3 regions of the Levilactobacillus yonginensis genome follow, and region 2 is predicted to be linked to each of the others. Evidence: predicted binding sites of a transcription regulator. Region 2 holds the regulator's gene; each other region holds the start of a gene.
What was found. The regulator LexA, encoded in region 2, represses DNA repair genes until DNA is damaged. The targets are predictions, from matches to a motif close to CNAACANNTGTTNG.

Region 1 (8,460 bases), 160 kb from region 2:
AACTTAAAGGCTTATACTTAGGCTATCAAGTTTAGTTAACTATAGGGGGAGAAATCACATGAAAAAAAGGTGGATTGAATTTTTGGGAATCAGTTTACTGTTGTTAGGACTGTCGGCCTGTGGGGTGAGTGGCGGTCATTCAACTGCAGCCAAACTACCGAATCCTAGTAAATATGAACCAACGCTATTTTTCCACGGTTGGGGGAGTAGTTACCGTGCTGAAAATCAGATGGCCCATGCACTCGTAAATGCCGGGTTGACGAAGACAATCGTGCGGGCCACCGTTTCGAAACGAGGAAAGGTCACCCTGTCTGGCCAGTTTCGTACGGGCGACTATCATCCCATTGTCGAGGTCGATTATCAGGATAGTCGGAACTCAAGTCCTGAGCAATGGGGTCGGTGGGCCAAGGCAACGGTTGTTAAGCTACAACAAACTTATCAGACTAAAAAGTTCAACGTCGTGGGTCATTCGATGGGTAATATGGCTATTATGTATTATTTACGGCAGAATCAGGCCAATCTACCTAAACTACAAAAGCAGGTCGACATTGCCGGTCACTTTAACGGCATTTTGGGAATGAATGATGAACCTAACCGGATGAAGTTGCGTTCCAATGGGCAGCCTGAGAAGATGCAGCCGGAGTACCAGGCTCTGTTACCACTCCGGCAGACTTATCCGAGGAACCAAATTTCGGTACTGAATATCTATGGCGATAAGGATGATGGCTCTCATTCTGATGGTTCCGTCAGTAACGCTTCATCCCAGTCATTGCGGTACTTGGTTGCTGGCCGGGCCAAGTCCTACCAGGAACAGAAAATCACGGGACAAGGTGCTCAACACAGTAAGCTACATGATAATGTGCGAGTAGACCGCCTGCTGATTCATTTTCTACGGAACTAGGGGTTGTGAAGATCTAGTAAAGCACTAATATCTTAGACTACATAACACCATTGCATTAGTGAAGAGGAGGCATACTTATGGAAATGTCAAAAGAGGCCCTCATTGCATTCAGTAGCGAGGGCAAGAAGGTTAGTGTTGATGAGCCGTTTAACGCCCCGGGGCGCCGCAATCGGATTGTGTTTGACGCGTTACGACACGCGGCCAGCAAGAAAATATTTGGGCTCGCCTATGAGAAAGATGGCGCTTTGTACCTTGATTTGAAATGCAACCCCGGAAACATTGATGAACTCGTTGATACGATGCCATATATCTTGCCAGGGCAGCACTTTACAAAGCAACACTGGATCACCCTGGATATTAGCCAGTTACCATCAAAAGAAGCTTTGAAGAAACTCGTTGATGCAAGCTACCAATTGACTAATTAACGTAAGCTTGAGCTTAACACGACTCAGTTGGTCATCAAGCTGAGTAGAAGAAAATGACAAGTAGAATGTGTTTTCAATTTAATAGGAAACTCGTAAACTAAGCGCACAGAAAAATGACTAACACCGTGAGATCATGCGGAGTTAGTCATTTTGTGGCATCCTATCCTAATTAGTAAAGTTTTGTGGGTGTTTTGATTTTTGAAAGTTCTTATCAGTAAAACTTGATTAAACCACCAACTGCTGGGATACCAATCAGCTTGGCATAATGGATTCGCATGACTATGAACCAACGCCAAGTGTTGCTAGAAGGTTTATGGTGCTGATGTGGTAGTTGCAAACGGTGTGGGCTATGATGCGTGGATGAACAAGCTTGCGGATGGTGGCGATGGTACTTATATCAAAGTCGGCAATGATTCACTCGGCAAAGAGGGTGGCGATAACCCGCGCTTGTGGTACCGGCCATCAACCATGCCAATTTTAGCGAAGGCACTAGCAAAACAATTTGCCAAGAAACAGCCAGAAAATAAGACCTACTTTGAAAAAAATGCGGAGAAGTACATCAAGTCACTATCTGGAATTAACAAGGAGATTCAAAGAATTAAGAAAATGAATCTTAAGATGACTCAGAAGCAGGTTTACGTCAGCGAACCAGTTTTTGATTATGCCGTTAACGCACTCGGATTCAAGGTTGCCAATCAGAGTTTTGAAATGGCAGTTGAAAACCAAAGTGATCCAGCGCCAAAGACAATTTCAAAGATGCAAGATGGGTTAAAGAAACACAAAATAGCCTTCTTTGTCTTTAATGAACAGGTGGATAGTAAGTTGGTCAATAATCTAGTGGACATGTCTAAGAAGAATAAGATACCAGTACTCCCAGTTACAGAGACCCTGCCTGCAAATAAAGATTATGCTGAATGGATGATCAGTCAGTATCAGCAGCTTGCAAAGATTTTACAGTAAGGTAAAGTTGCCTTACTCTCTATATCGGTGATGTTCAGAATGAAGTCAACAAGAGCCAGATTTCCGTTTCCAGGAAGTCTGGCTCTTCAAATTCGTCAGCTGTTTTTACTGGTTGATAATTACATTTTCTCCAGCCCATGTCGCTGTTCCTCATCAATGATATGGGTGTACAGTCCGGTCGCACTGGTTGAGTTCTGTCCTAACTGAGTGGCCACGAGCTGTTCGTTCTTGGTGGCCAGGTAGAGTTTTGAGGCTAACGTGTGACGGAGCTTGTGCGGTGTGATACGGACCTTAAACGCAGAGGAATACTTGGCCACCATTTTTTCCATGGAATTGGCCTGCATGCGCGATGCTTGGCCGCGATAGCTACTGAGAAATAGGGCCCGGTCACCGTTGGTAGCGTGATAAATTGCCGTTCGGTGGTCGACGTAGTCTTGAATGTAGGTCAACGTCCATGGCGCAATCGGCACCGTATCCCGTTGACCACCCTTACGGACCACGCCAATCGTGCCCGTCTTCAGGTTCAGATGGCGCAAGTCAGCATTGGCGGCCTCAGAGACACGCAAGCCACTACCTAACAGCAGGGCGTTGATGGCCAGGTCCCGCTGTTTATCCCGGTGAAAATACCGTTTCTTAGCCGGCGACAATAGATCGTCATATTTTTCATCGATAAAGGCCAGATAATCATGATCCGTGTCGCCCAGCATGAGTTTGGTTTTCAGGTTGGCAGCCCGTGTCGCGTAGGTCTCACTGGTTCGTACCAGAGCAATCTTGTGCATCACGTTACGGTCGAAGTAAGCTTCACCGTGCTCGTCTTCGGTGTCTTCCGTTAGGTACTTGAAGAGCGATGAGAGGGCGTTTAATGAGCGGTTGATGGTTGGATGGGTTCGACTACCAGGGGCACCTGTGAGCTTAGTTTGATTCAACAGGGCAGACTTGTATAGCTCAACGGTTTCCTTCTTTAAGGTGGCCAGCACCTGAATATCAATGTCAGCAGGGTGGCCGGCCGGCGTCAAATCTTCACTGATCAGCCAGTTGAAGAAGCGGCGGTATTCGGTTAGGTACTGATAGAGGGTGGCTGGAGACAGGGGCACTGTCGCTTTGGCTTGGTAGTATTCCTGGACGTACCAAGGTGCAGTGGCCAACTCTTCGCTAATTAATTTTAAGTAATGTTGTTTCTCCATAGAAGTGGCCTCCAAACATATGTTCTCATATGCTATATGATACCGGTGAATGACCAAATTAGCAAGCCCCCCGCCTTATTTTTAGCGACTACTATCTTTAAAATATTTGTTTTAATGAAAGTAGTGACCTGAATAGTACCGGTATGACCTGTAGGGTCAGTTAGCATGCTGGAGTAAAAAATGGACGTAATGCCTGTTATATAGGCGTTCTTCGGTGTTTGAGCTACAAGCTTATATTGGTTGAAGAATAGTGTTATTTACGGTACGTTCAAATCTTGCTAAATACTGGTACAGTAGCAGTTGTCGGGCGTTTAAGCTACTTAAGCATGTTGGATGAAATCAGTAATTATCAAGCTATAATCACTGTAGCAACAGTATTTAGGCACATAACACGTCACGCATGTTGTATCATATTCAAGAAAAATAGCACCTAAACATCAACTCGGACGGCGTTTAACAAAATCCCAGCTAACCAGTCGTTGATGCCAACGTTAGCAATCGGATCTGTCAAACTATTTGGAAACTCTAGCTGACCAGCTCAGCAACTGCCATCACTGAGCTGGTCAGCTAGTAAGTTTTTGATTATTGTTTGGTAGTCCGTATGTGTCTGGTACTTTGGCTTAAGAACCGACAGAAATGGCACAGAACCAAGTGCTGCTGGGTGCGACTGTCAAAACGTGATTTTGGACGTTGATTCTAAGCACACGTTCAGACTTTAGACGGAGACCTGACCATGAAATTAACGGAGAATGCGCCTGTAAATTGCCAGTTTTGGCTGATTTTAACCGATAAATAGGTTTGCTGACAGACCGTAGCGCTTAATCGAAATTAAACTAATTTGGCTACAAACAGACGATTACATCGGTAAGTCGATGGATAAGCTCAGTCAGCGGTGACTCAAACAATTTTCTGAGCATCATAATCAGTCGACACACGGATGTCGTCAGTAACTTGCTGTGCAACTTAGCTGCTATGTTTTTTAGCAGCAAGTATATAAGTAACGTTGCAAAAAAATAACAACACATGTAAAAGAAAGGGAATGGTCATTCTTCAATTATAAATCGAAAATTTATTCTACTTTACATAATATATATTATCGAAAGTAGACCCAAAAGCTAGTCTCAGACTCATCAACCTTAATTAGCAAGAAAAAATCAGCAAATTGAAACGCTAACTTACAACGTCTCAATTTGCTGATTAGTTTTACGTTATTTGATTAGTGTGAGCTCTCGTAGGATTTGTTTCGTCAGTGGCGTTAGATTTTCTGGTAACCGCTGCAGGTCAAAAAATTTGGCTGAGCTAGTCTCGACGTTATCCGGCTGTGCTTCACCAGTCACCGTTAACGCATAGACAACTGTGACTGAATCAATCGGATCGCCGTTTGGATACGTGTATTGCATGCCTGAACCACTGGCGACCGTCATGAGTTTGGCATCAGTTGCGATTAAGCCAGCTTCCTCCCGTAATTCACGCCGTGCCGTGTCCTCAACACTTTCATTGAGTTCCTTGGACCCGGCTGGCAGTCCCCAAAGCAAATTATCTGTGCGTTTGATCAACAAGAGTTGCTGCTGACGACAAACGACCGCTGCGGAACCAACCACAATTAAGGGTTCCTGACCAACTTGTTGCCGTAAATGACGTACATATCCCACTACAAACACCATCCTTTACCCATAATTGTAGCATACAGAATGGGTATTAACGCCATTTATTTTGGATAAAGTCTTGGCGACCACCCATTTCTTCAATCTGATAACGAAATGGATTACGTTTGTAGAAGTCCTGATGTTCCTCCTCAGCGGGATAAAACGGCTGTGCATCCTCAATCGTCGTGACAATCGGATCATCGAAGCGTTCACTGGCTGCCAAGCGCGTCTTAGAAGCTGCTGCTACCCGACGCTGCTCAGGACTATTAACGTAGATAACTGGGCGGTAGCTGTCACCACGGTCTTGGAACTGACCGCTGGCGTCCGTGGGATCAGTTTGTCGCCAATAAATTTCAACCAGTTGCGCGTAACTGATGATGGCCGGATCGAATGTAATCTTAACAGCTTCGGTATGGCCGGTGGTGTGGCTCGCAACCTCAGCGTAGGTTGGATTAACGGTATGCCCACCAGTATAGCCGGAGATAACGGATTCAATGCCTGGTTGTGTATCAAACGGTTGGACCATGCACCAAAAACATCCGCCAGCAAAAATAGCTGTTTCAAGTTGACTCATCGACTCACCCTTCCTGTTTAGTTAAAGAGTTGCTCAAAATCATGATAACCTTTAGATTCTAACTCACTGGCTGGAATAAACTTCAGCGCTGCGGAGTTGATACAGTAGCGGAGACCACCGGCCTCTGTGGGACCGTCGTTGAAGACGTGCCCGAGATGGGATGCGGCGTCGGTACTTCGGACTTCTTGTCGCACCATACCGAACGAGTGATCCGTGTTTTCTTTGACGTTGGCCGCGTCGATCGGTTTGGTAAAGGATGGCCAACCGCAACCAGCGTCATACTTATCGGTGGAGCTAAACAATGGTTGACCACTCACTACGTCGACGTAGATACCAGGTTCGTAAAATTGATCGTACTCACCAGTGAACGCCGCCTCTGTGGCCGCGTGCTGGGTAACGGCGAATTGTTCAGCCGTCAGTCGTTTCTTTAAATCTGCCTGATTCTCTTGAGATGCCATTCAGATTCCTCCAATCAATTGTGCACAACTAATAAGCTTATTCCTAGTTTAAGCTTGTTTGTCAAAATTACAACTAATTTGATTAAAAAAACGTTACCATTGAGAGCTCGGCCCCCATGGTAACGTTCTAAAGTCCTAACTTGCTTCGCCAGCCGGTAACTTGTAACGGAGCTTAACGGCTTGGATATCCACTTTCTGGATTCCCTCATCGCGGTTGCGGTAGTACATGACACTCTTTCTGGATGGGTTGTGACCTAAGCCCATCGTGTGGCCTAATTCGTGTTCAGCTACGTGTAAATCGTCTGAACGTGAATAGCCGTATTCCTGCAATAGCTGGCCGTTTAAGGTCGACTTTACAGACTTCAAGTAGTCATTTCTAGACCAGAAATCAGTCAACCCAACATCTTGACCCATTGATACAGATTGAGACTGCGAAGCCGTCGACAATTGAATTTGGGCGTGGGCCGCTGAACTTTGTTTGAAATGAAACGCGCCGGTCTTATTCCAAGCAGCGATGGCGCCTTCCCAGATTCGCCGGTAATAAGCGGACTTGGTGTTAATCACGTACGTGGCGTGGTCACTCGCGAAGCGTTCCGGACCAAATGGTGTGGCAGTCGTTGCCAGAGCAACAATATTCCCGACCTGAGTGAGTAACAGACCAACAGCGATAACTGCGGTAAAAATTCCCCGGTACCAGTTTTTTGTCATGCATATTTCCCTCTCCCTTGAAGGAGATGCCTAACGACTACCATCGACCCGTATTATAGCGAATCTTATTTTAGGCGGGTAAAAAAAACACCTCCGACCGGTTAAAAACTGGCGAGAGGTGTTCGTTAGATCGTAAATTATCTTAAATTAGCCTTCGAAGGCAGCAGTCAGTGGTGGTACCACTTGCTTCTTCCGGGAAACAACGCCTGGTAAGCTAGCCCGGTTGTTCTCCAGCTTGGTGTTAAAGGCTGTTTCAACAGCACTCTTAGGTTCACCGGCAACGATGAGTTCTGAGTCGCTGTTCAAGACGTTGGTAGCCAAGGTAATGAACAAGTCGTAGCCGTCAGCGGCCATTTCAGCTTGCATTTCCTTTTCCAAACCAGCTTGACGGGACAAAACGTCGTCTAAGTCGACCGTGTTGATTTGGCCGATCCGTACGCTCTTACCACCCATGTCGAATGATTTAGCGTCACCATCGATGAGTTCTTTGTCAGACTTGGCTGCCAGGTTAGTCCCAGCCTTTAACATTTCGATACCGTAGCTTTGAACATCCACGTCAGCAATTTCAGCCAAGGCACGAACTGCTTCGCGGTCCTTGTCAGTCGTCGTTGGGGATTGTAATAACAACGTATCTGAAATGATAGCGGAAAGCATCAAACCAGCTAACTTAGCTGGAATTTCGATTTTTTCTTCGTCGAACATTTCGGTCAAAATCGTGCTGACACAGCCAACGGGTTCTGCCCGGTAGTACAAAGGCAACTTTGTTTCAAAGTTGGCGATACGGTGATGGTCAACGACGTGGGTAACCGTCACCTTGTCGATGTCTTCAACACTTTGCTGGGCCTCGTTGTGGTCAACTAACATAACGTGGTCAACTTCGTTAGAAGCAGTTTTGATGACCCGTGGCGCTGGTTCGTCGAAGTGATTTAACACGAAATTAGTTTCCATGTTAGGTTCGCCCAAGGCAACGGCTTCAACATCCAGTCCCTTTTGGGTTTGGAAGTAGGCGTAAGCCTTAGCGGCAACGATTGCGTCCGTATCTGGATTTTGGTGACCGAAAATTAATGCTTTACTCATTAGATAGAACTCCTTTAACAAATAATATTTTTAGGTTATTGGTTCCGAAGTTGTTTGAGGCGAGAAATGTAATCGTCGGTATGCAAGTACCGGTCAAACTGCGCCAAGAAGTGACTAATGCGGGGGATCTCTGCCTTACCCTTCCGGAAGACGAAGGCCAAGTCGAACCGAATATTTGGATCGAAATGAGCCGTCCAGGTATTGGGTAAGTCGTCCTGCCCAATCATAAACGAATTTGGTAATGCAGTCGCGGATTGCGTCTGCATGGAGAAATGGAGTAGCTGGGTCGGTGTGGTAAAGTTCGCCACACTCTTGGGAAAATCAGCAAGTTGATTCTTGTAGGCTTCATGCAACGTTTGGTTCAAGTAGTATCCATCTGGATACATGGCCCAAACGTTCTCAGTGGTGTCCTTGAACTTGATTCGCCGCTTTTTGGCCAACTGTTCATCGTGGTGAATGAACAAGAGGTCATCGGAGATAATTTTCTTCGATTCATACGGTTTCCAGTTCTTAATGGAATCATCAGG
Region 2 (11,994 bases):
GCCAATAACTCCTGCAAATACTTGGTTTGAACGGGAGCGATGAATGTTCTTCATACGAATACCTCCTTAGATTAGGACTGGAAATCAATCCGATTGAAGAAGTCAACGTGGACGTCATCATCTGTGATTTCAAGTTTAGTGATACTCCCGTTAATAGTCGGAATACCTTCATCCAATTCTGGTGCGTATCGATCAACGATTGAACGAATTGTCATTCCGTGAGAGACCACTAAGACTGATTCGCCGTCTTTGGTGTTGGCACGGAGCTTATCAAAGCCACGGTCAAGTCGTTTCCAGAACATAGCGTCGTCTTCAGCGTCTTCGTACAGGTCAGCCTTCCGAATCAGGTCCCGGGCCCGTTCAAGCCCGTACTTACCTAGGATATCGGATTCGGAGGTCAAGTTGACCTGGGCACCGACGAATTGCCACATCTGATTGCCGTCATTACCTTCGAAATAGCCAAAGCATTGTTCCCGAAATTCAGGGTACTGGTAGGAAACGAGGTTGACGTTGTCTTGGTTTTGCCGTAAGGCTATCCGAGATGTCTCAATGGTCCGACCCGAATCACTGCTGTAGGCAGCTGCGAGTTTGATGTTGCTGAGTTGTTTCCCCGCACGAACCGCATCCGCGCGGCCCTTTTCAGTCAGTGGTGAGTCAACCCAACCTTGAACCTTATTGTAATGATTCAGCATGGTTTGACCGTGACGAACAAAATAAGCGGTAAACTTTTTCATAAATGAATGCCCCTTTTCGTTGACTCCATTATTGTTACGTCTTTAGTATAGCAAGCTCAATGAAAGAACGCGACGGTTTTACTCGATAAATTAAGGCCGGAAACAATTCCGGGTGATTTCAACAGTCATTTTTCTTAATGCGTGCTACAGTAAAGGGCAATAGGAGATGATGCGTATGAGTACGGAAAATAGTTATCGGTATACGGGAGAGCGGTCGGTGGACCTCTCTCAGCTGGCAACTAAGGCTAGTCGCGTTCCTGAGACCAGCGTCATCAACAACGCTATAGAGGCTAACGTAGCCGCGTTGAGTGACCTACAAAGTCGGCTTTACTCCCAACAACAGGCAGGGGTCATCATTATTTTACAGGGGATGGATACGGCTGGTAAGGACGGTCTTATTCGACACGTGTTTAGCGGATTAAATCCCGCGGGAACTAGTGTAGTGAGTTTTAAGCAACCGACCCATCTTCAATTGGATCATGATTTCCTGTGGCGAATAAATCAGGAATTGCCAAGGCGAGGAGAAATTCGGGTATTTAACCGCTCGCAATATGAAGATGTCCTAATTAGTCGGGTTCATCCGGAAATCATTCTGGGTCAGAATCTCCCAGGAATTACAAAATTAGCGGATGTTGATGACCGGTTCTTTGCAAAACGATATGGTGACTTGCGCAATTACGAAAAGTATTTGCGTCACCAAGGGTTTGTGACGATTAAATTCTTTCTCCATCTATCTAAGGAGGAACAGACCAAGCGGTTTGAACGACGAATCGAAATTCCTAGCAAAAATTGGAAGTTCTCGCCAAGTGATATGACCGAGCGAACGTTTTGGCAGGACTATCAAATTGCCTATACCAAGATGCTGGAACATACGTCTACCAAGAAGCAACCTTGGTACCTAATTCCGGCTGATGACAAGGCAGTGGCCCGACTAATTGTTTCCAATATTTTAGTTGAACGGTTGCGTGAGTTAGATCCAAGTTATCCGGTTGTGAGTGCAGCAGAACAAGAAAAGCTTAAAACTATCTTGAGGCAGCTCAAAGAAGGAGAGTTGTGATATACAATTTGTCAGCAAATAGTCAAAAGATGGCAATTTGATTCAGTACTGTTGTATATAGCAATTGTCTCAAATTTGCTCTCACTAGTCATAAAATGGTACAGTAGTTTCATTAATTAGTGAGGATTTAGCCTCAAGGAGGAAGTACAACATGACGGTGACGGTTGGTATTGATAAAATAGGATTTTATACGCCAGGAATGTATCTGGATATGACTGATTTAGCCCACGCTCGGCATGATGATCCTAATAAATACTTGATTGGGATTGGTCAGTCCAAACAGGCAGTGATCCCACCAACCCAGGACGTTGTGACGATGGCCGCAAACGCTGCTAGTCAGTTTATGACACCGGCAATTAAATCAGATATTGCCATGGTATTGTTTGGAACTGAATCCGGTATCGATAATTCCAAGGCGACTGCCGTTTATTTAGCGCACCTCTTGGATTTGCCACAAACGACCCGGGCGGTGGAAATTAAACAAGCCTGCTATGGTGCCACGGCAGGGCTACAACTTGCGGCGGATTATGTTCGCGTCCATCCCAACGCCAAAGTATTGGTTGTGGGTGCTGACATTGCGCGATATGGGTTGCGAACGGCCGGTGAGGTCACGCAAGGTGGCGGTGCAGTGGCATTCTTAGTGACGGCTAATCCGCAAATCCTAGCGCTCGATGCAGTCAGCAGTTATCACACCGAAGACGTGATGGATTTTTGGCGACCGGTTTATCGGACAGAAGCCCTAGTCGATGGTAAGTATTCAACGAACGTTTACTTAGACTTCTTTAAGACGGTGTGGGCGGACTATCAACAACAAACGTCCCGCAAGATTGCCGATTTTGATGCGTTTGTTTTCCATATTCCGTTTACCAAGATGGGTCGCAAGGGGTTGCGGCAAATTTTGCCAGAGGCCACGCCAGGCCATCAAGCGGAGCTGACTGCAGCGTTTGAGGCGAGTCAGGAAGATAATCGCAACGTTGGGAATCTTTATACTGGGTCTTTGTACCTAAGCTTTCTTTCACTTCTTCGGCACGGAAACTTAAGCGCTGGCCAGCAAATTGGGTTCTTTAGCTATGGTTCCGGTGCGGAGGGTGAATTCTTTAGTGGTCGAGTACAACCTGATTATCAGCAGGGTTACGACGAATCAGCTATTAGCCAACTGTTGGCCAAACGGCGACGGGTTTCCGTGGCTGAATATGAAGAAATCTTTAATCAACGACTTGATACCACTGGTAGGGATCAGCGATTGGCACTTGGTGAGGAATCAGCCAAATACTATTTAGCCGGCCGCTTAAATGAGCAACGGCAATATAGAGTTCAAAAATAAAAGGGCGCCAATCCGGCGTCCTTTTGCATTTATTCAAATTCATTCTTGGTAACGTAGCCATCTTTGAAGACAAGCACGGGTGATTGTCCTTTCAGACCAAGGGTCAGAGAGTAACCCTTACCCAGTGCTTTTTCTAAGGACTGGCTGGTTTGCGTGAAGTTGCTGACAAATTTAGGCCACTTAGCTTGCTTAGCCTGACTGGGGTCCTTCTCCAGGGCCTTGATAGTTTTGACAAGGTCCGAATTCGAAATGGTTAAGACGTACGTTTTAGTTTTTTGATTAAACGTAACTGGTCCTAGTTTATGCAATGACTTATTGAGTTGCTTTCGAACGGTCTCTTCGTTTTGGGACTGACTGGTTGTACTATTGGATGAAGTGAAGGGGTGGCTAGAGGCTAGGCTAGCACTCTTACTGGAACTTTCCGTATTCGTAGACTGGTGATTACTCGACCAGTAGGGTAGCTTCCAAATCGAGACACCCGTTAAGACAACAGCAATTGTCAAAACAATGGCAGCCCCAATTGGTGAATCATGGTGCTGGATAGCCGTGGCCATTGAGAAAATAGCAATGACTGCTAAAAAAATACCAAAAATAACAAAACCAAGAATCATAGGTGAATCCCCCCAAGTTACGTGTCTTAAGCTAAGTATAGCATGAAATAATTATTGTTTGAATGGTTGCCTGGTCATTTGTGAAAAGTCGAATAATAAGGTGAGTAATCTTTTCTTTTTCGAATAATGTGAATTATAACCGAATATTAATTTTAAATAGGTCGCCAAGCGTTAACTTTTCCAGTATAATAGGGCTATTCGAGAGAGAAATGAGGAGATTAGTGTGACTAACGTATATTTAGCAGGACCATTCTTTGATGACGAACAGATTGCCCGCATCGAACGGGTGGAAAAAGCCTTAGCAGCTAACCCAGCCGTAGCGAATGTCTTCAGCCCTCGGTTGAGTGAGATTCCTGGGCTAACCATGGGAACCCCTGAATGGGCCACACAGACCTTTGAAATGGATGTTCATCAAATTGACCAGGCCGACGTTGTCGTTGCTTTGGTGGATTTTGTGGGGGACCAGGTAGACTCAGGAACGGCTTTTGAAATTGGATATGCCTTCCACAGCAAGAAACCCGTCGTAATTTTACATGAGAAGGATACAATTCTGAATCTGATGATTGCCGAAGGGTTACACGCCTACTTACGAGAGGCAGGTTCTTTAGCCACGTACGATTTCTCCACGCTTCCGGAGAGTCACTATTCAGGAAAAGTGATTTAAGAACGTCATTGAGTTGATAGCCTAAATTAAAAATGAGGCCGAGATATTATCTCGACCTCATTTACTTTACAGAAGATTAATGAACGTCGTCGCGGAAAAGCCCAACAACTCGGCCCAAGATGCTAACGTGATTTAAGATAATTGGCGCCATTGTGTCATTTTCGGGTTGTAACCGGAAATGATCAGCTTCTTTAAAGAACCGTTTGCAGGTTGCTTCATTATCTTCAGTCATGGCAATGACAATGTCGCCATTGTCGGCTGACTGTTGGCGACGAACAATCACTTGATCACCATTTAAAATACCAATGTTGATCATACTTTCGCCACGGATCGTCAACATAAACAACTGATCATCATCATTTTCAAATTCTGGAGGAACTGGGAAGTAGTCAGTAGCTTCCTGAACAGCCAGAATTGGCTCGCCAGCTGTAACCGTTCCTAGAACGGGAATCTTAGTCTGTTGTTCGTGAACGCCCAGTTCTTCCAAACCAGCTGCTGTGACTTCCAAAGCCCGGGGTTTCGTCGGATCTTTAGTCAAGAGCCCCTTCTTTTCCAGACGGGCAATGTGACCATGGACCGTAGAGGTTGAAGAGAGAGCTACGGCTTCACCAATTTCGCGGACGGTTGGTGGATATCCTTTTTCATTGACCCGTTCCCAGATGAAACGAAGAACGGCCATTTGTTTGCTTTCTGATGCTTTACTCATCTTTACTGCCACCTCGTTCGTCATTCGATTTATAGTTTAGTTAGAGTGTAGCATAGGTAGCGAACATTTTCAAACAGATGTTCGGTTAAACCAGTTGAAATCTGAAAATAACCCTGATATGATAGGTCATGGCTTGAAAACAAGTGGTACGACCCGCTACAATGGGTCAAGTAAATAAAGGAGGTTTGTTCATGGCAGAACCAACGATGGACACCTTATTAGTCCGGATTAATGAACTCGCCCACAAAGCGAAAGGCGAAGGGCTCACGCCTGCTGAAACGGCAGAACGGGCCAAGTTACGTAAACAGTATCTTAAACTGTTTAGAGCAAGCTTCAAGAGCCAGGTTGAAATGATGCAGGTCTATAACGACCAAGGCGAAGAAGTGACCCCTGAAAAGGTTCGAGAAGTTCAACGGAAAAAGGGTCTGCGGGACGATTAATTAGGAAAGCGACTCCCAATTAGGGATTCGCTCTTTTAATTTGCGTTAAATTTGTGTAAAATTATGTATTGAATGACGTTTCGAAGAAGGAGGGGAATCGATTTGCACACTTGGATATGGATCTTAATCCTCATCGTGGTCGCTTTGGCCAGTGCTGCCGCAGGTTTCTACGGCGCCCGTAAGTACATGGAAAACTACTTGAAGAAGAATCCACCGATCAACGAAGATCAATTACGAGCAATGATGTTACAAATGGGACAAAAGCCTTCACAACGTAAGTTACATCAAATGATGAATGCGATGCAGCAAAACGCAAACAAAAAGTAAGGGCTGCTTTACTTCTTAGACTCATCACCGTTTCCAGCGGGGTGAGTCTTTTTTGTTGTATTTTATGAAAATATCTGTAAACTATATTAGTCTGTGCTATATTTTAATCATATTCTAATTTTTTAAGGAGGGATGTTCGTGAGTATTTTTAAGAAACTTGCCTGGTACTTTCGCCTAGAATGGCGTCGTTACCTGATGGGCGTGCTCGGCTTATTATTAACGGCCATTATTGCAATTGTCCCCCCCAGAATCATCGGGAACATGGTGGACGGCATTCACGGGCAGACCATGACGGGCCGGCTACTCATGATCGATTTACTGTGGGTCACGCTCGCAGCACTCGCCCAGTACGGTACCCGGTACATTTGGCGAAATGCCATTTGGGGTGGTGCTGCCCGACTTGAGCAATTGCTGCGGGATCGGCTATTCGCCCACTTCATGAAGATGGACCGGGTCTTTTACCAGAAGTATCGGACCGGGGATCTCATGGCGCACGCAACGAACGACTTGGAGGCTATTCAACGGGTTGCTGGTGGGGGGATTCTGCAGTTTGCGGATGCCATCATCACTGGTGGGACCACGTTGATTGCCATGATGACCTTGATCGACTGGCGGCTGACCTTGCTAGCCATTGTTCCATTTCCATTCTTAGCTCTGATTTCGTGGTACCTGGGTCAAAAGATTCATCGGGCCTTTGGTGCTTCGCAAGCAGCCTTTTCCCGGTTGAACAACAAAGCGCAAGAGAGCATTAGTGGCATCAAGGTCATCAAGGCCTTGGGTCAGGAGGATGCCGACGTGGCTGATTTTGACTCTCAGGTTGATCGTACCATTCAGATCAATCGCCGCGTCAATCGACTAGATTCACTATTTGATCCTGCCATTACGCTGGTGATTTCATTGTCCTACGTGGCAACTATTGTTTTGGGCGGTCTCTTCGTGAACCATCAAATCATTACGATTGGGAACCTGGTCTCGTTTATCAGTTATCTAGCCATGATGGTTTGGCCGATGTTTGCCGTGGGGATGTTGTTCAATACGATGGAACGGGGAAACGCCAGTTATGACCGAGTCATGGAGCTGTTGGACCAGCAGACGCACATCATCGATAAATCTAATGGGATACAGCAACGACCTACGGGGGCTCTCAGTTATCATGTAAATCGGTTTGACTACCCCGATGACGCTGGGGCCAGCTTGAAACAGATTGACTTCGAGCTGCCAGCTGGCCATACTTTAGGAATTGTTGGTCGGGTTGGTGCTGGGAAGTCAACGATTATGAAATTGATTCTGCGGGAGTTTGATACTTACGCTGGTGAAATTGACTTTGGCGGGCATCCCATTAAAGACTATGCGCTGGATAGTTATTTGCCAGCTATCGGGTACGTGCCCCAAGAAAGCTTCCTATTCTCTTCGAATATTTTCGAAAATATTCGTTTTGCTCAGCCGGATGCCACTCAGGCACAGGTGGAGGACGCGGCGGCGAAAAGTGATTTGGCTGGCCAGATCAGTAAACTACCCGCTGGCTACGATACTGAGGTCGGTGAAGAGGGAATCTCACTGTCCGGCGGTCAACGGCAACGGTTAGCCATCGCCCGGGCGTTATTGATCAATCCCGAGTTACTGATTTTGGACGACGCATTGTCGGCCGTCGATGCTGAAACGGAAGCCGAGATTTTGGCCAACTTAAAGGCGGAACGGGCCAACAAGACGACCATTATTTCAGCCCACCGGCTGAGTTCCGTCATGAACGCCGATGAAATCTTGGTCTTAGACCACGGTGCCGTCGTTGAACGGGGAACTCACGCTGAGTTGATGGCGACCCATGGTTGGTATCAACGGATGTTTGTGCAACAACAATTAGAGACGCAAGTGAAGGGAGGCGTTAGCGATGGCAGATAATCAACATCAATCCGCGTGGGCGCACAGCATGTCCACCAAAGAGCAATTGACGGTCATTAAACGATTATTCAGGTTTGCTGCACCATACAAGTGGTTCTTCATCGGTTCAGTTGTCTTGTCAGCAGTGATCAGTGCCATTAACGTCTTTCTGCCATGGCTCCTTCAAGTCTACATGGACCGGTACCTCCGGACGGATAATGCCACAGTGGTTATCATGTGGATGTTTGCTGGTCTTTACCTGATGGGAATGATTTTTAAAGCACTCTTTCAATTCTGGCAAAATTACACCAGTACGATGGGCGCCGAGTACATGTTAGAAAATGTCCGGCGGAAGTTGTTCAAGGATCTTCATGGCAAGGGAATGCGCTACTTTGATCAAACACCGGGTGGCTCAATTCTGTCGCGGCTAATGAATGATACCATGACTTTCTCTAATTTCTGGGCACTGTTTAATACGCTTGTGCTGGCGTTGTTTGCGGTGATTTCCTCCTTCATCGCGATGTACGCCACGGACGTGAAGGTGGCCCTGTGGACGCTGATACTGGTTCCGTTCCTGGCGCTAACAATTTGGTACTACCAACGGTTCAGTTCAAAGGTTTACCGGCGTATGCGGGAGCGGTTGAGTGAACTAAACACCAAGTTGGCAGAAGCCATCACCGGAATCAGCGTCATTCAAGAGTTTCGCCAGGAGAAACGGACGGCTGGTAACTTTAAAAAGACTAACCAGGCCTACTACGGTACGCGACGTGACATGATTCGGACCAACTCGTTACTGTTGAGTCCCATCATTAATTTATTTTATGCACTGGGAACGGTAATTGTCCTGGGGATGTTCGGAATTCGGGGATTACACGAAGTTGTCGCTGCCGGGGTAATTTACGCATTTATTACTTATCTGAATAACTTTTACAGTCCTATGAGCAATATGATGGATAATCTGAGTGATTTTCAAAATGGGATGGTCGCTGGTTCTCGAGTCTTAAGGATCTTAGACGACCAAACCCTTGCGCCACAACAACACCCTGTGGTGGGTGCTAAGATCACCAAGGGTAAGGTAGAATTTCGTCACGTGACCTTTGCCTATGACCAGGAACACCCAGTCCTTCGTGACGTCTCTTTCGTGGCGGAACCCGGCCAAACGGTGGCGCTTGTTGGGCAAACGGGTTCCGGGAAAACTTCTACTATTAACGTCCTAATGCGGTTCTATGAATTTCAGGCCGGTGAAGTCTTAATTGATGACCGGGATATTCGCAACTATCCTGCTGAAGAATTACGGTCAAAATTGGGACTGGTTCTACAGGAACCACAACTCTTTTACGGGGACATTCAGACTAACATCCGAATGTTTAATCCAAATATTTCGGATGAACAGGTTGAACGTGCAGCACAGTTTGTCCAAGCAGATGACTTCATTGATCAGCTACCGAAAGGCTATGAAACGCCCGTTTTGGAACGGGGGACGGAGTATTCTGCGGGTCAACGGCAATTAATTACCTTTGCCCGGACGGTGGTCACTGATCCTAAGATTTTAATTCTGGATGAAGCCACCGCCAATGTCGATACCGAAACTGAAACAATGATTCAAAATGGGTTAGACCGGATTCAAGAAAATCGAACGACCATTGCAATTGCCCACCGACTATCCACGATTCAGAACGCTGATTTGATTTTGGTTCTGAACCAAGGAAAAATTGTTGAACGGGGCAATAACGATGAGCTGATGGCGAAGCACGGTTACTACTATGATATGATTCAATTACAGAATTCGGCGCACGTTGACTAACGTCTAGTGGTAAATCGCATGGCAAACTCTGGAACGTCACTCATTGTGTAACCATGAATACCAGTGCCTGGCTACGGGTGGGCTTCATGCATGATTTATTTGCAAAGGGGCACATTTTAACCAGTTAAGGTTGAAACTGCAAAAAAACCGCGACACTTTCCAATTGGAAGTTGTCGCGGTTTTTAAATATCTACTGTTTTGGGTGTTCTTGTTCAGACTTTTTCTCACCAGTCACATCGACATAGTGGAAGTTAGGATCGATTTGCTGGTCGAGCTGGTTAAAGGCATCTTGCATCTGCCGTTCGACTGACGCCTGACCCTCATCGTCCAGCTTGAGCTTACGATCAATCGTAATGGGGTCACCGAATGCGACCGTAACTCGTTTTCTGGAGAACAATCGCTTAAAGGTCAATGGTCCTTGATAAACGGCTGGAACTAGAGGGACCTTGGCCATCTTAGCGATTACCGCGGCCCCAGCTTTGAGCTCCTGTGAATGCCGGGAGCCGGAAGGGAAGATAATCAGCGATATGTCCCCTTGGCGGAGCATACGGACTGGTGTTTTAATGGCTGAAGGACCCGGATGTTCACGATTTACCGGAAAACCATTGACATGGTGGAGCACCCATCGGAAAATGGAACTTTGAAAGAGTTCTTCCTTTGCCATGAAACCGAACTTACGGGGACTAGCCGCCAACGCAAAGTAGACGGGATCAAACCAAGTTCGGTGGGGCCCCACCAAGATGTAGGGACCTTCTGGTAATTTTTCGCGGTTGAGGTATTTGGCCTTACCGTTCACAATGAACAGAATAACGCGAATAACGTTCCGCAGAAATGAATAAAACATGTGTCTTGCTCCTCTCACAGTGACTCTATTGCATCTAGTATGCAAAAAAATGGCCTGGGTTGCAAGCAATCTCTGTAAAAATTGAAAGAAGGTAGCGTTCCGTGTCCACCCCTGAATTACGAGCTGGTGAACGAATTGACCAGCTATATAGTCAAGATATCCAAATTATTCAAAGTCCTGAAGTGTTTGCTTTTTCTCTCGATGCCGTTTTGTTGGCAGACTTCGCCAAGCTTCCGGTACGGGCTGATAGTCAGACCGTTGACTTGTGTGCTGGGAACGGGGCTGTTGGTTTATTTATGAGCCATCAGACCCGGGGCCAGATTGCCGAGGTGGAAATTCAGCCGCGGCTAGCTGACATGGCTCGACGGAGCATTGCCTTAAACCGGTTAGCCCAACAGATGACTGTCTATGAAGGCGATTTAGCCGAAGTTAACCAGTGGCTTCCCAAAGATTCGGTCGATGTTGTGACCTGTAATCCGCCTTACTTTGAGAATTTACCGGATAGTCAGAAGAATCCCAACCAATATTTGGCCATTGCCCGGCATGAGATTACGACTGATCTTGCGACCATTGTAAAGACGGCCAGCGGACTACTTAAGATGAATGGCAAAGCTTATTTTGTTCATCGGCCGGACCGGTTACTGCAATTATTGCAATTGATGAGTGCTAATCGGCTGGCACCCAAGCGAATTCGACTCGTTCATCCCAAACCTGGCAAGGAGGCCAATATGGTCCTAGTCGAGGCTATCAAGGATGGCAATCCTGGTGGTGTCCGGTTCCCAGCACCCATTACGGTTTACGATGCTCGGGGCCAATATACGCCGGAAGTGGGGGCGCTGCTGTATGGTAACCAATAAGGCGTATTACTTTTATGTTCTGCTCTGTGAGGACAACTCACTCTATGGCGGTTTTACCACAGATGTGGCCAAACGGTTTGCCATGCACGTTGCAGGTAAGGGGGCGAAGTATACCCGCGTTCATCACCCCTTAAAGGTGCTTTACAGTGAACAATTTACGACCAAACACGATGCCTTACACGCCGAGTGGGCTTTCAAGCATCAAAGTCGACAAAAGAAGCTGGCTTACTTAGCCGCTCATGGCGTGAGCGTTTGACTAGGCAATTATTTAGCCACCATGGTATGCTAAGCGGGTGCAACAGAGAAGGGTCCTAGACTCAGCTATCTAAGGAGGAACTTACTGTGAAAATTATTGCTTATGGCATCCGTGACGACGAACGACCTTACTTGGACGAATGGTCCGAAGAACAGGGCATTACGGTCAAGGCAGTCGGGGATTTATTGGACGAAACGACTGTTGGTCTTGCTAAGGGCTATGACGGGGCAGTGGTTTATCAGCAAAAGCCGTACACTGCGGCAGTCCTGGATCAATTAGCTGCTAATGGCGTTACCAACTTATCTCTGCGTAACGTGGGGGTCGATAACGTTGACGCTGATGCGGTGAAACGTAATGGCTTCAAGGTTACCAACGTTCCTGCGTACTCACCAGCAGCTATTGCGGAATTGACGGTGACCCAGTTGATGCGCTTGTTACGGCGGACACCAACTTTTGACCGCAAGCAGGCACAAGGTGACTTGACTTGGGCAC
Region 3 (11,994 bases), 150 kb from region 2:
CGGCCCCAACACCAGCACCGATTGTGTAGATCATGGTACTGATTTCTTCGTTCTTCATGATGTCGGGTAGTTTGGCCTTCTCGGTGTTCAAGACCTTCCCCCGTAATGGCAGGATGGCTTGGAACTTCCGGTTCCGGCCCTGCTTAGCTGAACCACCGGCGGAATCTCCTTCGACTAAGAATAGTTCGTTCTTGGCTGCGTTCTTAGATTGGGCGGGTGTTAGTTTACCAGAGAGGAGGCGTTCGTGCTTCTTATGCCGCTTCCCATTTCGGCTTTCATCACGCGCCTTGCGAGCAGCTTCACGCGCTTGCCGGGCCTGCGTGGACTTCTTGATCAGCATCTTTCCGAAGTCCCCATTTTCCATGAGGTAGTAGCCAAGTTGTTCGCTGATCACGCTGTCGACGATTGTCCGTGCTTCAGGTGTCCCCAGCTTTTCCTTCGTTTGACCTTCGAATTGTAGGAGGTTTTCGGGCACACGAAGAGAGATGACGGCTGAGAGGCCTTCACGGACATCGGTTCCTTCCAGATTCTTGTCGCGCTCCTTCAGCAGGCCAACCTTGCGGGCGTATTCATTGAACGCTTTGGTCCACCCACTTCGCATACCAGCCTCGTGTGTACCACCGTCCTTGGTCCGGACGTTGTTAACGAAGGAGAGCAGATTTTCGGTGTAGCCATCGTTATACTGAGCAGCGACTTCAACCTCGATACCATCCTTACTGCCATCAAAGTACATGACGTCGCCTAACGTATCTTTGTCTTCGTTAAGGTACCCAACAAACTCTTTGATACCGTCTTCAAAATGGTAGGCTTCTTCACGTTCTTGACCCTCGCGTTCATCAGTCAGGGTAATCTTGACACCTTTTAGTAAGAAAGCAGATTCCCGTAACCGTTCCGCTAAAGTGCCAAAATTATAAACGGTGGTCGTAAAGATCTGACTGTCCGGTTTGAATGTTAGCGTGGTCCCGTTATGAGCCCGAGTGTTGCCTAGCTTTTTCAGGGTACCTTGGGGATGACCCCCGTCTTTAAATTTTTCTTGATACCGTACGCCATCACGGACAATCGTGACCGTAAGTGCGCTGGAGAGGGCGTTGACCACAGAAGCCCCGACCCCGTGAAGTCCCCCAGAGGTCTTATACCCCCCCTGGCCGAATTTCCCACCGGCATGCAGCACGGTAAGAATGACTTCTGGCGTTGGAATTCCTGAGGCGTGCATGCCGACTGGCATACCCCGCCCATGGTCAACGACCGTAATACTATTGTCCTGGTGGATGGTCACGTTGATTTCCTTACCATAGCCAGCCAGAGCTTCATCGACGGCGTTATCTACAATTTCGTAGACCAAGTGATGCAGACCCCGGCCGTCGGTTGACCCGATATACATACCAGGACGTTTACGAACAGCTTCCAATCCCTCCAAAACCTGAATGGAGGAATCGTCATATTTTGGTTTTGCTTTCGCCATGCGTAAATCCCCTTTACTTTTAGTCGTTAAAAATACAAGTTACAGTGCTTCTCTAGTTTACCTCAAAGCGAACATATGTTCAAATGGTTCGTTCAGTGCCGCCCTGATGGTATCCAGTAACTTCATAATCATACCACAGGAAGTTAAAACCGTGCTAGAATTTCAGAGATAATTGGCGTTCCGGTCAAAACATGCTAAAATATAGGACAGCTTAATTTGTGGTGATCAGTGATGGTCCCACCAAACCGGAGCGGAGGAAATACTTGTGAAATTAATTGGCTTACTACTTGTGGCCTACCTCCTGGGTGCCATTCCCAATGGTGTCTGGGTCGGCAAAGCCTTTTTTCAAACGGATATTCGACAGTCTGGATCAGGGAACATCGGGACAACGAATACGTATCGGGTCTTAGGTCCGTATGCTGGAACCGTTGTGATGGTATTGGACATTGCTAAGGGCACGGTTGCAACACTGCTGCCCACCCTCTTCCACGTGACGACCTTCCTCGGAACGGCAACGCCACTCCTGTTTGGCCTCATGGCCGTTCTGGGACATACTGTGTCGGTCTTCGACCACTTCAAGGGTGGCAAGGCGGTGGCCACCTCAGCGGGGATGCTACTGGCTTACAATCCCATCATGTTTGTAATTGCGGCCGGCCTGTGGGTCAGTTTGATCTATTGGACCAGTATGGTCAGCCTTGCCAGCATGATTGCCTTTAGCCTAATTACGTTGATTTCGTTAGGTTTTCAGGACTGGTATTTGACGGGAATTGCGCTGGTTTTGACCATCTTTGTCTTTTATCGTCACCGAACGAACATTACCCGGATCCGTCAGGGAACTGAGTCACTGGTTCCCTTTGGTCATGGCTACCGTAAGCATCGCGCTAAATAGGAACACTGAGGGCTCTCAATGACTTTTGTCGTTGGGAGCCCTTTTTCTTTGAAATGAATTTTTGAACTGCGCTCCGGTGGCCAGGCGGTGGGCCTGCTGTGGGTACGCTTCAGCCAAAATACGGGCTTCTCGCTCACTTTGAAGCCACGAAAGACCCGCGTCTTCAAAGGCGCCCATGACCTAAGCTAGCATAAAGCGCTAGCTAACGTCATTTTCACGGCCGCCCCACCCCCTGGCCACCTCCGCTCAAATTGATGATTTTAACGGAAAATAGGTGCTACCGAACTTAACATGTGTTGTTCAACCACTTAGAGAGTCAGATAACAATATTAATGTGTGAATTAGGCAGCCTAATTTGTCTCCTCCCACTTACCGTTTGTCAGCTATGGGTTGAACCGATGCCGACACAACTTGATGCCTTGAAAGCCCCACGTCTACTACCAACTGCAGTGCAATATAGTTGGTATAAGGCCTCAACGATGATCATGTCAAAACGCAATCAGAGTCGGAGGCGGCCAGGGATGGAGCCAGCCGTGAAAGTGGTATTAGCTGGTGAGTTCTTTGCCAGCTTATACCACGGGCGACTTTTGAGACACGGGGTCTTCGTGGCTCAGAATCGAGCGAGAAGACTGGTGAACTTTCCAGTCTGAAGCGTCCCCACAGCAGGCGGAATCCCTGGCCGCTGGAGCGCAACCAATTAACAATATCGCTACTTACTAATCCTGGATTGCAGCAAACACTTCAGTTTAGAAGTAAGTAATTTGGTAAGCCGCCTGGAAGTTCTCATGGCCAGCCAAATGGTGGATGGCCACCTTGGTTTCTAAATCACCAGTCGCCTGAACGTCGTCAGCTAAGCCCCACCAAGGTTCGAAACAAACGAATGGCGCTTGTTTCGGGTATGGTGACCAGATACCAAGGTACGGTGCGGCCACTGTCAAAGCGACACCGTGGTCGCTATCTGGCGTACTTAACATCACCGTCGTCTCGTGGTTGTCTAACGTCAGAACCTGGGCGTCGTGATCAAATAGGCCGTGATCCAAACTCAGTGGTTGCGTCAAGTCAAGGGGCACACTGTGTTGTGTGTCGCTGTACGGACCGACCAAAGGCACGCGTTGGTAGACCTTCTTCGGTGAAACGGTGACTTGGTAATCCGTAAAGTCTGCCGCTGGGTCACCCAGTGGCACGTTAAAGCCGGGGTGAGCACCCAAGGAGAACGTTAACGTGTCATCTGCTGGATTGGCCACGTCCGCTGAGAACTTCAATTGGTGGTCCACCAGTTCGTAACTGATGGTCAGGATGAAGTCGGCTGGGAACAGGGCCTTCGTTTCGGCATCGGCCTTGAGTTCAAGACTCACGTGCGTCGGATCCTGATCAACGACGGTAAATGTCCGGTCACGAGCGAACCCGTGCTGGGTCATTTGATAGGTTTTGCCGTCGAGACGGTACTGATTATCTTGCAAGCGACCTACGATGGGAAAGAGAATCGGTGCGTGGCGACCCCAGTAGGCTTTATCAGCTTGCCACATATATTCTAAACCGCTCTCATTGTCTTTGACACTCGATAGTTCGGCACCCAATGGGTTGACCTGAACCGTTAAATCTTCGTTGTTAAGCGTTATCATCGAATTCCTCCCAGATTTAAATCATCACTCTCTATGATACCCTACCGCGCCAAAAAGAGCCAAGACAACTGTCCTGGCCCTCGTAATGTTTTATAGGATGTAGCGTGACAGGTCCTTGTTCTGAACGATGTCACCAATCTTGTCGTTAACGTAGTTTTCGGTAATTGTGACGTCACCGGTCCCCATGTCGGGCCCTTCGTAGAGCAGGTCTTCCAAGAGCTTTTCTAGGACCGTCTGTAACCGTCGAGCACCAATGTTTTGGTTCTCATGGTTGAGTTCAAAGGCCAATTCGGCAATCCGTTCGATGGCTTCCATCGTGAACGTCACCTTCACGTTGTCCGTCCCAATCAGGGCAATGTATTGCTTGATCAAGGCGTTGTTCGGTTCAGTTAAGATCCGGACAAAGTCCTGCTTGCTCAGGTCGTTTAGTTCGACCCGAATTGGGAAACGTCCCTGTAATTCAGCAATCAAATCGCTAGGCTTGGATTCAGCGAAGGCACCGGCAGCGATGAACAAAATGTGATCGGTGTCGATGGTCCCGTACTTCGTCTTGACCTGGGTTCCTTCAACGATTGGCAGGATATCGCGTTGGACCCCTTCACGGGAAACGTCGCCACTGTTTTGGCCACTGCCCTTCGTGATCTTGTCAATTTCATCCAGGAAGATGATTCCAGTATTTTCGGCCCGTTTGATGGCATCGTGGTTGATGTCAGCGTTATTGACCAATTTTTCAGATTCTTCAGCGACCAGGATTTCACGCGCTTCGGCCACACTGACCGTCCGCTTGATCCGCTTCTTAGGCATGATTGAACCCAGGGTGTCGTTCAAATCGATTCCCATTTGGCCTAGCATGTTGTTGTCGGTGGCATTGGTTTGTTGGGGATCATCCATTTCGATCTCGACCTGGTGATCTTCCAGCAAGCCCTTGTTCAGTTGATCCGCCAGAGATAACCGTTCGTTGCGGATATCATCGGTGACTTCTTCTTGGTCAGTTGGTGCCGTCGGCGTTTGGCCATTTTGCATCTGGGAGAACATGTTCATCATGTTCGCAAAGTCGTTGTTGTTCTTGTTTTCTTTCTTCTTGGCCGGTGCCAGCAACTTAACTAACCGCTTGTTAGCGGCTTGAACGGCGTCGCTCCGGACATTCTTGAACTGATCTTGCTTCTGCATGCTGACGGAGACTTCGACCAAGTCCCGGACCATGGATTCAACGTCGCGGCCAACGTAGCCGACCTCGGTGAATTTGCTGGCTTCGACCTTGGTGAAGGGTGCGTGCACGATCTTAGCCAACCGGCGAGCAATTTCAGTCTTCCCGACCCCGGTCGGTCCGATCATTAACATGTTCTTAGGTGAAATTTCTTCTTGCATGTCGGCATCGAGTTGCATCCGACGGTAACGGTTGCGTAAGGCAATCGCAATGGCTTTTTTAGCTTCATCCTGACCAATCACGTATTGATCAAGTAAGGCCACGATTTCTTTAGGCGTTTTATTAATAGCGTCCACAGTGATTCCTCCGTTCAATAATTAAAGTTCTTCAGAAATAACGTTTTCGTTGGTAAAGATGTCGATGACCCCAGCAATGTGGATGGCACTTTCGGCAATCTCCTTGGCGCTCATGTCGGTAGCGTGGTGGTGTAACGCCGTGGCTGCGGCCAAGGCAAAGTTCCCACCGGAACCGATGGCCAAGATGTCGTCGTCTGGAGCAATGACTTCACCAGAACCGGAAACCAACAGCATTTCGTCCTTATCCATGACAATCAGTAAAGCTTCCAGCTTTTGGAGTGCTTGGTCGGACCGCCATTGCTTGGCGAGTTCGACAGCTGCTCGTTGCAGGTTCCCACTGTATTCATTTAATTGGCCTTCGAATTTTTCTTCCAGGTTGAAGGCATCGGCAACACTACCGGCGAATCCAACGACGACTTGGTTGTTGTAGATGCGGCGAATCTTGTGTGCGGTCCCCTTCATGATGACCTTTTCTCCCATAGTGACTTGCCCGTCACCCGCCATAGCGTTATGGCCGTTGTGGCGAACAGCACAGATGGTCGTGGCTTCAAATTTTACTGGCATAGTTTCATCGATCTCCTTATGATGGTTTCTTTTGATGTGACTTATCTTCGGTTGCACGGGGGAAAAACTGGCGGTAGTCCCGCTGTAAGTGTTCCCGCGTTACGTGAGTGTAGATCTGCGTCGTGGATAGGCTGCTGTGACCCAGCAGTTCCTGGACCGACCGGAGATCTGCGCCCCGGTTCAAGAGGTGCGTAGCAAATGTGTGCCGCAACATGTGCGGGTGAATGTCCGTCGTCAAACTGCTGCGTTTGATGATTTGGTTAAGCAAATAGGTCACCCCGGCTGTCGTCAGCTGGCCGCCTCGTGAGTTGATAAAGACAAAGGCATGCGTCTGTTGGTTCTTGGCCATCAGAGGGGTTCTGGCCGCTGTAAAGTAGCGTTCCAGGGCGTCGCCGGCGTAGTGGCCGAACGGCACGTAGCGTTCCTTATTCCCTTTCCCGTGAATCAACATCATGCGGTTATCAAAGTCGACGTCAGGCAGCGTCAGGTTGACACATTCACTGACCCGGATGCCGGTGCCGTACAGAACTTCCAGGACTGCCGAATCGCGGGTTGCCAACTGTTCATTCGGATTGGCAGCCGCCGCGGCAAACAAGGCCGTCATTTCCCGTTCATAGAAGAAACGGGGTAAGTGGTTCTGGTGGTGTTTCAACTGAATGTAGGCAAAGGGATCATCGGTTGCTTGCCCGTTGCTCATCAGAAAATTATAAAGTGACCGCAACGTGGACAGCTTCCGGGCAATCGTCGTCCGAGCGTAGTGATGATCATAAAGGTCGCTGAGGTAAACCTCAACATCCAACTGGTCGATCGCCGACCACGGTTTGACGCCCCCGTTGTCTTCGAGAAACTGGTGAAATTCTTCCAGATCCTCGCGGTAGGCCTTCACGGTTTCCGGAGAATACTGTCGCTCACCTTGCAGATACGTAAGAAAGTCTGTGACTGCTTGGTCCACGTGAACACCTCCTGTACTTGTCAATGCTAGCAAATGGCTTAAAAAAACACAACTAACTCATCAGCTGGTTTTCTGCCGGACCAATTTTCTGGCCCCAAAGGCCCGGTACCACGCAATAAAACAGGCTCATCGGCCGCCTCACTACTGTGTGAGGATGACCGATGAACCTGTCGCTAATAAATTTTACTTTTGTGGTGCTTCTTCGTAGTCCCCGTTAGGACAAACGATTTGGCTACCGCCACGAATCTTCTTGGCAACCAAATAGTGGCCGTCCTTAGGGCAATCGCGGCCGATTGGCTTGTCCCATGAGACGAAGTCACAGTCGGGATAGCGTGAACAACCGTAGAAGATCCGGTTCTTCTTGGACTTCCGCTCGATGACCTCACCCTTATGACAAACGGGACAGGTCACACCGATTTCCTTCACGATTGGCTTCGTGTTCCGACAATCGGGGAAGCGTGAGCAGGCGTAGAACTTACCGTAGCGGCCCATCTTGATGACCATTGGTGCGCCACAGATGTCACAGTCAAAGCCGGCGGGTTCGTCACGGATCTGAATCTTTTCGATAGCGTCTTCCGCGTGAGCGACTTCCGTTGAGAATGGTTGATAGAAGCTATCAATGACCTTGACCCAGTCCTGCTTACCTTCTTCAATCCCATCCAACTCATGTTCTAAGTTAGCAGTGAAGTCAACGTTGACTACGTCTGGGAAGTAGTCGTTGATGATGCCATCAACGATTTCACCTAATTCAGTCGGTTCAAAGCGCCGACCGACTAACTTAACGTAGTAGCGGCGTTGAATCGTATCAAGAGTTGGCGCGTAGGTCGATGGCCGGCCCACACCGTTTTCTTCCAGCGCCTTGATCAGGTTAGCTTCGGAATACCGTGCAGGTGGCTGGGTAAAGTGTTGGGCCGGATCAGTCTTGGCCAACTTGACTACGTCGCCGATCTCAAGGTCGGGCAACAGGTTATCCTTTTCCTTACCGTCCTTGTAGATCTTCAAGAACCCTTCGAACTTCATCTTGGAGCCGTTGGACCGGAAAGTCACGCCGTTTTGTTCCAGCGTCACGGCCATGGTATCCATGATGGCGTTCGTCATTTGGCTGGCCACAAACCGGTTCCAAATAAGTTGGTAGAGCCGGAATTGGTCCTTGTTCAACCGTTCCTTCAGACTAGCTGGGGTTCGGAAAACAGAGGTTGGTCGAATGGCTTCATGGGCATCTTGGGCCCCTTCAGGCAGCTTTCCCTTGATGGGCTTCGTTGCAGCGTATTCGGCCCCATATTTTTCGTGAATGAACGTAGAGGCTTCGTGCTTGGCAATGCTAGAGATCCGAGTGGAGTCGGTCCGCATATAGGTGATTAGCCCCTGCGTACCTTCCTTGCCCAGGTTGATCCCTTCGTAAAGCTGTTGCGCAGCCATCATGGTCTTCCGTGTTCTGAAGTTTAACTTACGGTTAGCATCCTGTTGCATAGAACTCGTGGTGAATGGTGGTTGGGGTGAACGTTTCCGTTCCTTACGAACCACGTTGGTGATGTCAAAGTCACCCTTTTTATCGAGTTTGTTCAGGATGTCTTGTACGGCGGCGTTATCTTTCAGGCCAGCCTTCTTACCATTCAGGCCGTAGAAGCTGGCACCAAACGTGTGCCGGGCCTTCTTGAAGTCTGCGTCGATGGTCCAGTATTCTTCGGGGATGAAGGCTTTGATTTCCTTTTCCCGTTGAATGATCAGGGACAGCGCAATCGATTGAACCCGACCGGCACTTAGCCCCTTCTTGACCTTTTTCCAAAGTAATGGTGAGATGGAATATCCCACCAAACGATCAAGGATTCGCCGCGCCTGTTGGGCGTTTACCAGGTCCATGTCAATGGTCCGGGGCGTCTTGAAGGCTTCCTTGACGGCGTCCTTGGTAATTTCATTAAACGTGACCCGGTTCTTGTCTTTTACGTCCAGGTTTAGGACGTGAGCCAAGTGCCAGGCAATGGATTCCCCTTCACGGTCAGGGTCAGATGCGAGGTAGACAGCTTTGGCCTTTTTGGCCTCGGACCGTAAGCCCTTGATCACATCACCCTTACCACGAATGGAGATGTAGTGCGGATCGTAGTCGTTTTCGGTATCGACCCCCATCGAACTCTTAGGCAGATCCCGCACGTGACCTAGACTAGGCATGACCTTGTAAGTCCGCCCTAAATATTTTTCAATCGTCTTGGCCTTCGCCGGGGATTCTACGATAACTAATTTTTTTTGCGGCTTGCGCCGTTTCTTTGTCGTTGTTTTAGTCTTTGTTTTCGTCGGCAAAACACATTACTCCCTCGAATGATAGGTGTAAACCCCGCTCTACCGGGATTCAGTGACCGTATCGATTTGGTTCTAAGTCGAACTAAAAGTTCGCTAATTTTTTCACTAGTAATCCCACACATGATATTTCAAGTCGGGGGCGCTTGTCAACTAAAAAATTCTTCTATTATATGTTCGGGATTCAAGATTGGTTTTGCTCCCGCTAAAATTAATTCGTTGGTTCCCACCGAATTGGGATTGTCGACGGCCCCCGGAACAGCGAGGACGTTGCGGTTCTCCTGGAGGCCGATATTGGCCGTGATCAGACTGCCCGAATGATGCGCTGCCTCGACCACCAGTACGCTCTGCGCTAGCCCCGCGATGATGCGGTTGCGTTCGGGAAAGTGATGGCGAGCCCCTGCCGTCCCCCAAGGATACTCGGATAGGACCAAGTGGTCGCGAACTAGCAAGTCCATGAGGTCGCGGTTAGCAGCCGGATAGCATTTGTCGAGGCCGGTCCCAATCACGGCAATGGTGTGACCCCGGTGGGCTAAAGCCACTTGATGTGCTAAGGTGTCGACCCCTTGAGCCAGACCCGAGACCAGGCAGAGTCGATGTTCCACCACTGGCGGTAGTAACATTCTCATGGCCCGTAATGCATACGGTGTGGGCTGCCGCGAACCGACGACGGCCAACTGAGGTCCCTGAAAGAAGCGGACGTCCCCAAGAAAGTACAGGACAACTGGTGGATTAAATGTTTCTTTAAGCTGGACGGGATACGCTGCGTCCACGATGGTCAGGCACCCAGTGTGCTTCAGGTTTTCAGTGACCTGCCGGTTGAGTTCCACGGTGAATAGACTAGTCTTAAGTTGCTGAGAACGCTGAGCGGTGAGCGTTAAGTCTGCGAGCATGCTGGTGAGCTCAGTGGGACCAATATCGGCCAATTCAGGGTGCCGTTCCACCCACCGCCAGCAGGCCAGTGCCGTGCGGGAACCGATTCCTTGAATTAGTGGTAAACGCATGAAAAAATCACGAAGTGTCAGTTGCATGGCTGCAACCTCCTATCCCTTTTAAGGATTAACTCCGTGATTCGTTGGCAATAATTTTTTGAACTGGTGAAAAAGTTCGGCGGTGAATCGGGGTGACCCCCCGGTCGGCTAAACCTTGTAAGTGTTCCGCTGTCCCGTAACCGGCATTCTTAGTAAAGCCATAGCCGGGATATAGCACGTCGTAGGTGTCCATGAGATGGTCCCGGTAGACCTTGGCCACGATGCTGGCGGCCGCTACGCTGGCACTCTTGGCGTCCCCCTTGATCAACCGCGTTTGCGGGAGATCAACGGGAATCTGCATGGCGTCCACAATGAGATGCTGTGGGGCCACGCCGAGACCCAAGACGGCGCGCTGCATGGCAACTCGAGTTGCCTGATAGATGTTGATTTGATCAATCAGTTGGGCGCTCCCGATGCCAATGCTGACGGCGGTTGCCTGAGCCAGAATCAACGGGTATAGGTGCTCACGTTCTTTAGGAGTTAGTTGTTTGGAGTCATTGACTAAGGGGATGTCAAAGTCCTGGGGTAAGATGACCGCGCTCGTTACCACGGGACCAGCTAACGGTCCCCGCCCGACCTCATCGATACCAGCCACGAGTTGATTGGCATCCCAGAGGGGTCGTTCGTAGTGCAGTCGCTCCTGAAATGCCTGCTCTGCTGCCTCAGCTTTCGCGACACGGCGTTTGATCTGATTCAGAAGGGATTGCGCCCCCTTGCGTGAGTCGGCCGCTAATGGAACCAGACGGGGGTCAGCTAGGCTAGTGACATCCGCAAGGTCCTGCTTCAAACTGCTGAGGCTGGGTTGCTTAGTCATTGGGCGTATCGCCTACCTCGGGAGCCCGGTCCAGGGTGAAGCCACCAAGCTTTTTGTGGCGGGCGTCCAGAATCAAACGTTCGCTAGCCCGAAGGTAGTCGTCACGCATGCCGACCTTCTCCGTGATTTTCATCAGAAGGTCGACATCATTCAACTCTAAGTCGGCGTCAGTCAAACGGTACCGGTCGATCAGTGCTGGTCGATGGTAGTTCCGGAAGAACTTGAGGGCAAAGAGTGCCACGTCATCTTTTTCATAGAGCTTTTCTTTGATAGCACCAGTTAAGGCTAGTTTTTGAGCGGTTTCTTGATCCTTGAACTTGGGCCAGAGGATACCAGGGGTGTCGAGCAGTTCCAGGTTTTTGTTGGAACGCAACCACTGTTGGGACTTAGTTACTCCAGGGGTGTCGCCTACCTGGGCTGCCTTATGATTGACCAGGTGGTTCAGTAACGTAGACTTCCCAACGTTAGGGACCCCAACGGTCATGGCCCGCATCGGGCGTTCCTTCAGGCCTTTTCCCTTTTCAGCCGCGAGCTTGTCGGCTAAAATACTAGCCGCAATTTTGGTGATTTGTTTGGGAGTCACGTTGGCCCGGGAATCGATGGCGATGACGGCTTGGTTCTGAGAATGATAGTACCGTTGCCAAGCAGCAGTTTGTTGTGGATCGGCCAGGTCCTTCTTGGTCATGATGATCAGATGGGGCTTGTCCCGTGCAATGCGGGCCACCTCGGGATTACGTGAAGAAGCGGGAATCCGAGCGTCGACCAGTTCGAAAACGATGTCTACAAGGTGGACGTTTTCCTCCATTTGACGGATGGCCTTGGCCATATGACCGGGGAACCATTGAATAATGCTCATAAGTTTTTC

Region 1: a site for LexA is predicted at 3,483-3,496, ahead of xerS (tyrosine recombinase XerS). Genes of this name have one in related genera too.
Region 3: a site for LexA is predicted at 1,531-1,544, ahead of parE (DNA topoisomerase IV subunit B). Genes of this name have one in related genera too.

What each region holds. Positions count from the first base shown of each region.
Region 1 is NZ_OZ061549.1:493,953-502,412, reverse strand. It holds gene AB3Y94_RS02435 (alpha/beta hydrolase) at 59-901, shown strand; gene AB3Y94_RS02430 (MmcQ/YjbR family DNA-binding protein) at 979-1,326, shown strand; partial or broken gene AB3Y94_RS02425 (zinc ABC transporter substrate-binding protein) at 1,648-2,286, shown strand; gene xerS (tyrosine recombinase XerS) at 2,406-3,470, opposite strand; gene AB3Y94_RS02415 (NUDIX hydrolase) at 4,679-5,122, opposite strand; gene msrA (peptide-methionine (S)-S-oxide reductase MsrA) at 5,169-5,690, opposite strand; gene msrB (peptide-methionine (R)-S-oxide reductase MsrB) at 5,708-6,148, opposite strand; gene AB3Y94_RS02400 (matrixin family metalloprotease) at 6,284-6,856, opposite strand; gene AB3Y94_RS02395 (manganese-dependent inorganic pyrophosphatase) at 7,004-7,933, opposite strand; gene AB3Y94_RS02390 (LysR family transcriptional regulator) at 7,969-8,460, opposite strand, start outside.
Region 2 is NZ_OZ061549.1:332,329-344,322, forward strand. It holds gene AB3Y94_RS01655 (PspC domain-containing protein) at 1-54, opposite strand, end outside; gene AB3Y94_RS01660 (histidine phosphatase family protein) at 72-734, opposite strand; gene AB3Y94_RS01665 (PPK2 family polyphosphate kinase) at 910-1,791, shown strand; gene AB3Y94_RS01670 (hydroxymethylglutaryl-CoA synthase) at 1,943-3,115, shown strand; gene AB3Y94_RS01675 (hypothetical protein) at 3,145-3,726, opposite strand; gene AB3Y94_RS01680 (nucleoside 2-deoxyribosyltransferase) at 3,950-4,390, shown strand; gene lexA (transcriptional repressor LexA) at 4,467-5,096, opposite strand; gene AB3Y94_RS01690 (DUF896 domain-containing protein) at 5,288-5,536, shown strand; gene AB3Y94_RS01695 (YneF family protein) at 5,639-5,863, shown strand; gene AB3Y94_RS01700 (ABC transporter ATP-binding protein) at 6,002-7,762, shown strand; gene AB3Y94_RS01705 (ABC transporter ATP-binding protein) at 7,752-9,545, shown strand; gene AB3Y94_RS01710 (lysophospholipid acyltransferase family protein) at 9,736-10,389, opposite strand; gene AB3Y94_RS01715 (tRNA1(Val) (adenine(37)-N6)-methyltransferase) at 10,491-11,246, shown strand; gene AB3Y94_RS01720 (GIY-YIG nuclease family protein) at 11,233-11,502, shown strand; gene AB3Y94_RS01725 (D-2-hydroxyacid dehydrogenase) at 11,589-11,994, shown strand, end outside.
Region 3 is NZ_OZ061549.1:478,364-490,357, reverse strand. It holds gene parE (DNA topoisomerase IV subunit B) at 1-1,462, opposite strand, end outside; gene plsY (glycerol-3-phosphate 1-O-acyltransferase PlsY) at 1,728-2,351, shown strand; gene AB3Y94_RS02370 (aldose 1-epimerase family protein) at 3,098-3,973, opposite strand; gene hslU (ATP-dependent protease ATPase subunit HslU) at 4,064-5,476, opposite strand; gene hslV (HslVU peptidase proteolytic subunit) at 5,498-6,040, opposite strand; gene xerC (tyrosine recombinase XerC) at 6,057-6,992, opposite strand; gene topA (type I DNA topoisomerase) at 7,176-9,287, opposite strand; gene dprA (DNA-processing protein DprA) at 9,434-10,315, opposite strand; gene AB3Y94_RS02340 (ribonuclease HII) at 10,344-11,129, opposite strand; gene ylqF (ribosome biogenesis GTPase YlqF) at 11,122-11,985, opposite strand.